DNA from 2 places in the Colwellia sp. 20A7 genome. Region 2 is predicted to be linked to the other one. Evidence: riboswitches for the same ligand, from Rfam matches in the RefSeq annotation. Region 2 holds a riboswitch; the other holds the start of a gene.
What was found. Region 2 has a riboswitch for cyclic di-GMP ahead of GQS55_RS08555 (DUF3718 domain-containing protein). Riboswitches for the same ligand answer to the same signal wherever they lie in the genome.
Positions count from the first base shown of each region.

Region 1: another riboswitch for cyclic di-GMP. It lies ahead of GQS55_RS00385 (MotA/TolQ/ExbB proton channel family protein); the one in region 2 lies ahead of GQS55_RS08555 (DUF3718 domain-containing protein).

Region 1 covers NZ_CP047130.1:82,351-86,818, reverse strand. The annotation lists gene GQS55_RS00395 (hypothetical protein) at 1-1,720, opposite strand, end outside; gene GQS55_RS00390 (hypothetical protein) at 1,713-2,315, opposite strand; cyclic di-GMP riboswitch class I at 3,111-3,197, shown strand; gene GQS55_RS00385 (MotA/TolQ/ExbB proton channel family protein) at 3,504-4,130, shown strand; gene GQS55_RS00380 (OmpA family protein) at 4,130-4,468, shown strand, end outside.
Region 2 covers NZ_CP047130.1:1,967,620-1,972,087, forward strand. The annotation lists gene GQS55_RS08545 (amidohydrolase) at 1-1,332, opposite strand, end outside; gene GQS55_RS08550 (patatin-like phospholipase family protein) at 1,425-2,594, opposite strand; gene GQS55_RS08555 (DUF3718 domain-containing protein) at 2,825-3,184, opposite strand; cyclic di-GMP riboswitch class I at 3,246-3,343, opposite strand; gene GQS55_RS08560 (3-oxoacid CoA-transferase subunit B) at 3,602-4,258, opposite strand; gene GQS55_RS08565 (CoA transferase subunit A) at 4,351-4,468, opposite strand, start outside.

The sequences.
Region 1 (4,468 bases), 1.9 Mb from region 2:
CTTTTACATCGACATGCATCGATAAGCTTAATTTTTTAAGTTCTTTAAGGTGATAAATATGCTGCTGGTTTACTTTGATTATTTCACTGTTCTTAAGCATTAACGGAGAGCCAATACTATTACCTTTATTTAGGTTTAACGTAGTATTAGGTACTAATAAGTCGAGATGCTTTGCTGGTAGAAGTTTGTTTAAATGGCCAACAAATAAATTCAAGGTTGTGTTTATTTGTTTCTGCGTTATATGAACATATGGAATAGCACTATCTTGACGGCTAGTTGTATGGCTAATAATCTCAATAAGGACAGGATCAATATTTTTATCTTTACAAAAATCGATAAAGTAACAAGCTAAACGCGAAATACTTAAACGAGTGTTAAACTTTTTATTTACAGCTGTTAAATATTTTTGTACCTCTTCTGTAGTGGCAATAGATAATATTTTTGTTAATAAGGAAGATAGTTGTTCTGGTAAATAATACTCAACATGATCACTTACCGCTGTAATTAAATGCTCTACAGCTTTTTCTTGCTTAAAGGTGCTGACTGTATGTTTTATCTTTATCTTCCAGCACTCTGTTTTTTTATCATATAAGAAACGTGTTTTTCGTTGCTCTTGCATTTCTTCTATTTCGGTTACCGATCGACCAAATAAAACACAAAAAATCAAAGTTTTCGCAGTATTAAAATCATAACTTTTGTTGGTTAAATCATCTAAAACACATATTAGTAATATGGTAACCTCATGCGCGCTTAGTATTTTGTAATCACAAGAAAGCGATTGATTTCTCATGCTGAGCCTATCTACTATATTTTTTGCTTTCATCGCTCTACGAGCTTGTTCTGTCGGTTCAGACGAGGATTTTTTTATAATGATAGATGCTTGGACTTTTTCAGCTATATTATTTTCTTCTTCGGTATTCCAATATCCCCTGAGTTTACTGTTTTCTTTAATCTCACTTTTTAAACGATGGACAACGTAGCCTTCATCATCTTCATCTTCTCTTTCTTTAGCTGATAAAACTATAGTAGTTACAGTGCGCTCAGCGTCTCTTCTTTTATATTCCTTTCCGCGGTTAAGTTCATAAGCATCATTAAACGAGACAAAATAATAAGATAAAAAAGACCTAATACTCTTAATAACATCTTCGTTCCGTCTTCCCTCATTAAGTTTATTGATGAGTATTTTAAGTTCATTGACACAGGGATCTGGTAAATGCGGAAGCAACTCATCTCTTTTGCCGAGACTCAACTGTCTGATTTCACTTAAAATTGAATGAATCGCAGAGTTATGTTTTCCCATTTTTGCTAATCGTGTAACACAAAGAAGCACTAACAATTTATATTGATTATATTTTTCCGTATTGTATGTCCGTGACTTTAAGGTAGATGAGATAAAAGCGCAGGCATGATATTTTATGAGCATGCCTTTTTTTCTTAAATCTGTGTTAATTTCTTCTATTATATTAAGTGCCAAAGCATTTAAATTTTCTGGTTCGTTATCTTCGCCAATGTATAACTTTCGATTTACGATATATGGTAATATTTCATGCTTAATTGAAGCTATTTCAGTTGAGAATATTTGTGCTAGTTTTGGCGTTACCGCTAATAATAGAGACTCTACATGCAACGCTAAAACTGACTTTTCATCAGCATTTAAATATTTTGGAAGTATCTCAGTTATAAAATTAAAACTAAATTCTGGCTGTTTTTTGCTAGTCATTACTTACACCCATACTCAACTCTACTTCTATTGATGGTTTAAATGTTGAAGAAGTGGACTTAACTATTTTTTCCTTGGCGGGTATATTTGATATCGCATGAGCCAACAGACTTCGATCCTCGTTGATAAAATATGAAAAGTCATGCTGAGTTAGGAAGTTTTTATTAAATAATTTTTGACACATATTATTTGGTAATAACTGTTTTAACTGCGGCTGTATGAGAGCAATATCGTCAATAAACCTAATTGATGTTGAAATATGTTTAAAAAACTGCACCCAAATTAGGGATTCAATTAACTTATCATCAACAACTTCTTGTCGATGTATAATCGTATTTTTGTTTAGCATTTGTTTAAGTGTTTTCGATGTTAATCCTAGATCAAACAAAGGTGAAAAAACTTGTAGCTCACCTGTTTCTTCATTTAAAACCCCTTCCAATTTGATCGTTTTTTCTATTAGTTCAAGAGTTGATTTTGATAGTTTTCCTGTTGGGACGGTTAAAATTAAATTATCAATAAGAGATAAAACTTCTTGTGCCTCGCGGTGGATAGTGACTAACTTTATCTTTTTTTTGCTCTTAAGAAACGATGCCATTTATATTATTCCTCTAGACCATAGTGCTTTAAAACCTTGAACCTGCTTATTATATAGATGAATGTGTTTTTCCGATCCCGCAGGTGGCACGATCACATTGCTTTTATTGGTACTATTAATAGAACTAGTCTGTGTTTTTGTTAACATGAATGAAACTCTTCGTAATATAAAAATATACAAAGATGGTACCTGAATAAATTCATTCAATTATTTGGTAGAGAGGGCTTTTTTCGCTCTCTAATTATTTAACTTTTGTGTGTAGTGATATAGAAGTGGATTTTGGTGATAAAGGTCTAATACTTTATCCGCTGGCAAAATAAACTTACACATCATGCAGATGCTGATTTGGGTTGGACAATGGGGCTAACTTGTTAAGTTAACCCTAAGTGTTTTCGGCTGATATTTTTGGGTCATAGTAGTTTGATTTGAGCAATTATCACTCAACTAACATTAATCACAGCGGACTAAACCCAAAAAGTCATCATAGTTAACAAAAATTTCCGTCCTATCTACAGGGAGCTGAGCTTATGACTTCATCAAGTTTTGAAATAGCAATACAATTGGGTAGAGTAGCCTAATTTCATGTGTGACTTTACTGTAAAAGGCTTTCAGCTTAATCAGTTAAGTCAATTCCAGTTAGGTTACCCTTAGAAAAGCTTAACCATTCTATCAATTACAGAGTATTGGCTGATAATCATGGTGTTTAAATTTATGAAATACAACAAAGGTAAGTTATTCGCTCTTACTAATTGAAATATAAAGAGTTTACTTTGCTGAAATAATCAGTTACATTTATCTTAACAAAGGCAAGTTGTTTGAAAAGGCAATGTCGCAAAACTTCCGAGCTAAAGATTTTAAATCTATGCTAGCGGGGTTGCTCTCAATTCCAGTATAAGATGTAAATCATCTTCTTTAGGGAAAGCTCAACGAGAATGGACGCACGACAAATCTAATGTCAACCAACCTGCTTTATGTATTTAATAAATTAAACTATCTATATTTTTTGGATATAAACCTAGTTTTTTACTTGGTATAAATTTTTTTACAAAACATTTAACGTTGTTCTTCTTGATTTACAGAGTCAAATTCTAAGATCAGGTTTAATAAGTTTCCTAAGGTGCAGTTACCAAACTCATGTTATGTACCTATAAACTTGGCTATTAGCGTTAACACACTGCAGGATATAGTATGTTAGACAAAAGTTATATCGAATTGGGTTTGGTTGTTTTTGGCTCATTTGTTTTATTTGCACTTCTCCAGTGGTCAGTTAAACATCTTAAGATAAAACACATCTGGACGATACATACAGGTATTGGTGTGCTAGCCGGTTGTGTCATTCTATTGTTCTTACATACGACATTAAGTGATGGCACATTACGAGCATTTCTTGTTGGAGATAATGAAGTTTTTCTTTGGCCCTTAACTATTCAGAACTTAATGTGGGTTGTTTTTTGTATCACTATTATGATGCTGTTTGCTGAATCAAAGTTAGCCTCACTTGATAAAGACAAAGAAATTCATTCGCTTGACAATCATATAGAGGGTCGTCTAGAGCCAGTTCGATATCTTATTTGGTTAATACCCACACTCGGTTTTTTAGGAACTGTAGTAGGTATGTCATTTGCATTGTCTTCTTTAGCTGATACAGAAGATTTAAATTCTGCTATTAATGATGGGTTACTACAAGAAGTTATGACCAATTTAGGTACTGCTTTCTATACCACAATACTTGGCCTAATTATGAATGCTATTTGTGTCGGGGTATTAAGTCTATTGGTGTTCAAACACAAACAAGTCCTTGCAGAGCGCCAATAATGAAATCAGAATATTCAATATTCTCAGTTGCACTAATCGATTTATTCGCGTCAGCCATGATGGCCTTCATGATATTAACCTTTATGTTGCTACCGAAAATTTCATTTACATCTACTATTGAGGCACCAAGCGACAAAGTAGATATAGCAGGGTTAAAGCAAACAATTTCTTCTAAAGATGCACAGATTGAGGCTTTAGCGGCTCAACTTGCCCAAGCTAAAGCTGCTTCGTCATCCGATAGTACAAATGTATTATCACAAGTAAATGCTCAAATGAAAAAGCAGTTATCTGCTGTTAAGTCCCTTTACAAAGAAGATTACAGTATGAACTTGCCGCTA
Region 2 (4,468 bases):
GCCGCCAGCAATGATAGCATTAGCTTTTATTAACTTTTTCCATGCGTAAGCACCTAATATTCTTTCTTCACCTAATCGGTCTTGTGCCATATTTTTATCACTAGTAGCGTGTGTGGCTTGCATTGATGCGATTACGCCTAACTCGTTAAAACGAGGAATGTCTTTCAAACGAAGAATTTGAGAATGTTCTATTCTGTGACGCATATTTTTTGTTTTTGAACTTTTTATATATTGTTGATAAAGGTCTAATACAAGTTTATTCGCATTATCTCCAATCGCATGAGTGTTGACTTGAAAACCTGCCATCATCACAGTTTGTATCAATGAAGCTAGAGTTTTTTCGTTGTAAAGTAATAACCCTTTATGATTACTTAAGTCGGAATAATCCTCAATTAATGACGCCCCTCTACTACCTAAAGCACCATCAGCTGAAATTTTTACACTATTGATAATAAATTTATCATCAGGCGATTTAAAGTGACCTTGTTTTAATAAATCTTGTAAATTTTTATCATCGACATAGATCATACCATTAACTCTTATTGGCATATTATCTTCTAGCGCTAATGCTTTATAAGCCGTAATATTTGCATTACTAATGCCAGCATCATGAACAGATGTTAAGCCTACTTTAGCTAATTCATTTAAAGCGTTAACTAAAACTTCCTTCATTTCTTTCGGTGTAACCATTGGTATATTATCGGTAATAAGACTCGTAGCATTATCAATAAAAATACCGGTAGGTTTACCTTGCTTATCTTTGACTATTTCACCACCATTAGGTGAAACCGAGGTATGATCAATACCTGCTAACTCCATCGCTTTTGAATTTGCCCAACCTGCATGACCATCAATGCGGCTAAACCAAACGGGTGTGTTTTTGAAATATTCATCAAGTGAAATTGCTGCTGGATATTGTTGACCTTCCCATAAAACTTGATTCCAACCTCGGCCTAACAACCACTGCCCATTCTTATTTTTTTTACGAAAGTTAATGGCTAATTGAACAGCTTCTTGCTCTGATAAAACATTGTTTAGATTAACTTGCATTAAACTTAAGCCGTAAGCTAATACATGCCCATGAGCATCAATCAAACCAGGTAATAGTGTTTTACCGTGACCGTCAATTTCTTGAACGTCTTGCATAGGCAATTTATCATCACTAGTAAATAGTTGATCTATTTTATCATCAGTAAACTGCATGGCTGAAAATTGTATAAGATCACCTGTTTTATTTAATGTATAGCCATTAATATTTTTCAGTAATGTTGTTTGTGAAAATGTTGGGAAGTGTACAATAGTGAGTAAGGTAAAAAGTATAATTTTTTTCATTAGTACAAACCTAGGTTTAAGAGGGCGTTTTTATATTAAAACATAAGCCTTGATAGGTACATTCATTTTGGCTGTTTGTTTAGGTGGTTGTTTTAGCTATTTGTTACCGTATATAAGTTTAAAAAATGTCTGATTTGGTTTTCTTGTTCCATGGCATCATTAAACCCTAGTTGTATTAGTTCGCTGCAGAAGTTTTTTTCAAACAGTAAGTAACTAACAAGACTTGATTCAGCATCATTATTAATACCCGCGCTACGTAAGAGAACTCTTACAGGTAAGGGTAAATCGTCATAATAGTTTCGTGCAATAGTATTAAAGTCACTACTTGGATTGATAATGAAACTATCGATATGCTTTAAGCCTTCAACATTTTCTTTTTTACTTTTGGGGATTAGTTTTAAGGTTTCATTTATACGGGCCATACGCTCTAAATCACTATTCATAGTGTCAGCGAATATGGAATCTAATAAATGGCCAGCAATAGTTGCTGCTGTAGGTGGGTGAGGGGTATTTTCATTAGCATATATAGGCTCTTTGGGTTGCTCAACACCGATAATAAAAATACGCTTAGCACCTAAGTGAATAGCAGGACTAAGGGGTGATAATTGATGCACTGAGCCATCGCCAAAGTGGTTTTTTTTAATCTTCACCGAAGGAAATACTAAGGGAATAGCTGCTGAAGCCATTAAATGTTCAGTATTAAGTTGAGTTGCTTGACCACAACGCTTTTCTCTATTCCAAGGAGCTATATTATCATTAGCTTGAAAAAAGCTGATAGAGTTACCTGTACTATAACTTGATGCGGTGACTGAGGTAGCAGATAGGTACCCCTGTAAAATATTATTATCAATACGCTTAAAATTCATCACCGAGTTTAATAGGTCACGAAGCGGTTCATTGTTTAATAAACTACGAGGTAATTTATTAGCATAATCAGCTTGAAAGTTTGCGAACATAGCTTTACCTATATACCCAAAAACACCTCGGGTATTATTATGATAAATTTTACTGGTATCGAGGTTTTTCCACACCCACTCAAGCTTTTTTACCCCTAAGTGAAAGCATGACGCATAACATCCTAAGGCTGTGGTATTTATTGCCCCTGCAGAAGTTCCACATAAAATAGGGAAGGGAATAGCATGATTTCTAGGTACGAATTTAGCGATAGCTGAAAGAACACCTACTTGATAGGCTGCTCGAGCCCCACCACCAGTTAGTACTAAAGCGTTTTGGGTGGCAACATAATTATGTCTTCTAGTCATCGATGATTATCTTGAATTAAAGTGTTGATTAAGATGTTGTTTGTCAATTGCAACTATAAGTGTTTTTATTTGATACTGCTAGCCTAAGGGGGAAAGTTAGCCGAAAAAAAACCAGCAGAAGCTGGTTTTTTAAAATGACATAGAATTATTAACAATTAATCTTCTACTTGTCACTATTTGCACCTAAAAGATGTAATAATTAAGTAGTTTTCTTATCTGAAAATAATTTATTAGCTGCTAACACGTTCGTTAGCAACATCAATCAATGGTTTCGATCCAGTTTGCAACAATGCTAAGTTAGCAGAAACAACACTCTTTGGTAATTTAGAAATCATCAAAGATCCTGTTTCTACAGAACCACTTGTTGATGCAAACTCTAATAAGTTCTGGCCATTACACTCAATGCCGTCGAAAATACGACGAATTTTTAATTTATTCATTTTTAAAAATGAACGCATGCGTTTCTTGTCATCAGCAGCCACATACTCACATATGCTTTGTGCAATGTTCGTCGCTTGTGCTTGAGGTGTCGATACAACAGACGTTAAAGTTAAAATAGTGATGGTTGAAGCTATTAATAATTTTTTCATTTTAGTAACCTTTAATTTAAATGGATTATTAAAAGAAAAAACCACGGGATGTACCTATGAACGAGGTGACTCCGCTGCCGTAGATTATCCAGTATTAGAAAATCCCGTAGGCCGGTGGTTTTGCGTCGCATACTTTCATATGCTTTGCCTTTTCTTTGTCAAATTTAATTATCTCTAATATTTATTATAAATGCAAATTTCATTTAGTTTATTGTTATATAAGAGAATAACATATTATAAGTATTACTTATTAAGGCAAAAAATTTAATAAATTTAAGTTGAGACATTATACTTACAACATGTTTACAATCTTGTTACATAAGGCCGAAGTATATTTGTAATTGAGGTATGTTTCTTTTATCAAAGTATAATTATTTTAAGTTAACTAATTATACTTTGAACTTTACTAATTCAAGACTAAAACTGCATTTCAGGTGTATTCTCATGTACAACTAATTCACCTTCAGTTAGTTTTATTATTTCTTCAACAGATACGCCAGGTGCGCGCTCTAACAAGTGAAATTTTCCTTCTTTTATTTCTATATATGCTAAATCTGTTAGCACTTTTTTTATACAGCCTTTTCCCGTTAATGGTAGCGTACAGTTTTTTAATAATTTAGACACACCATGCTTTGATGCATGAGTCATGGTAACAATAATATTATCAGCACCAGCTACTAGGTCCATTGCGCCACCCATACCTTTAATGAGTTTTCCTGGGATCATATAAGAAGCAATATTACCATTTACATCAACTTCAAAAGCCCCAAGTACGGTTAGGTCAACATGTCCACCACGGATCATGGCAAATGATTCGGCCGAATCAAAAAGAGAAGCACCTGTTGCCATAGTAACCGTTTGTTTACCTGCATTAATAAGATCGGCATCAATTTCGTCTTCAGTGGGAAATTGTCCCATTCCTAATAAGCCATTTTCAGATTGAAGCATAACCTCAATCCCTTCAGGTACGTAATTAGCGACAAGGGTTGGAATACCAATGCCTAGATTAACGTAATAACCATCTTGAAGTTCTTGGGCTACACGTTGTGCAAGTTGTTCTCTGGAAAGCGCCATTATTTATCTCCTCTAGGGTAACAGCTGCGTTTATTGTTTTTATCGACAATCGCAGTTAGCTATCAACCTGTTAATTATTGTTCAACTTAGTTCTATGAGCGGGTAGTGCGTTGTTCAATGCGTTTCTCGAAGGTGCCTAAAATTAGTCTATCGACATAAATTCCAGCAGTATGAATTTGATCTGGATCTAGCTCGCCGGGTTCGACAATT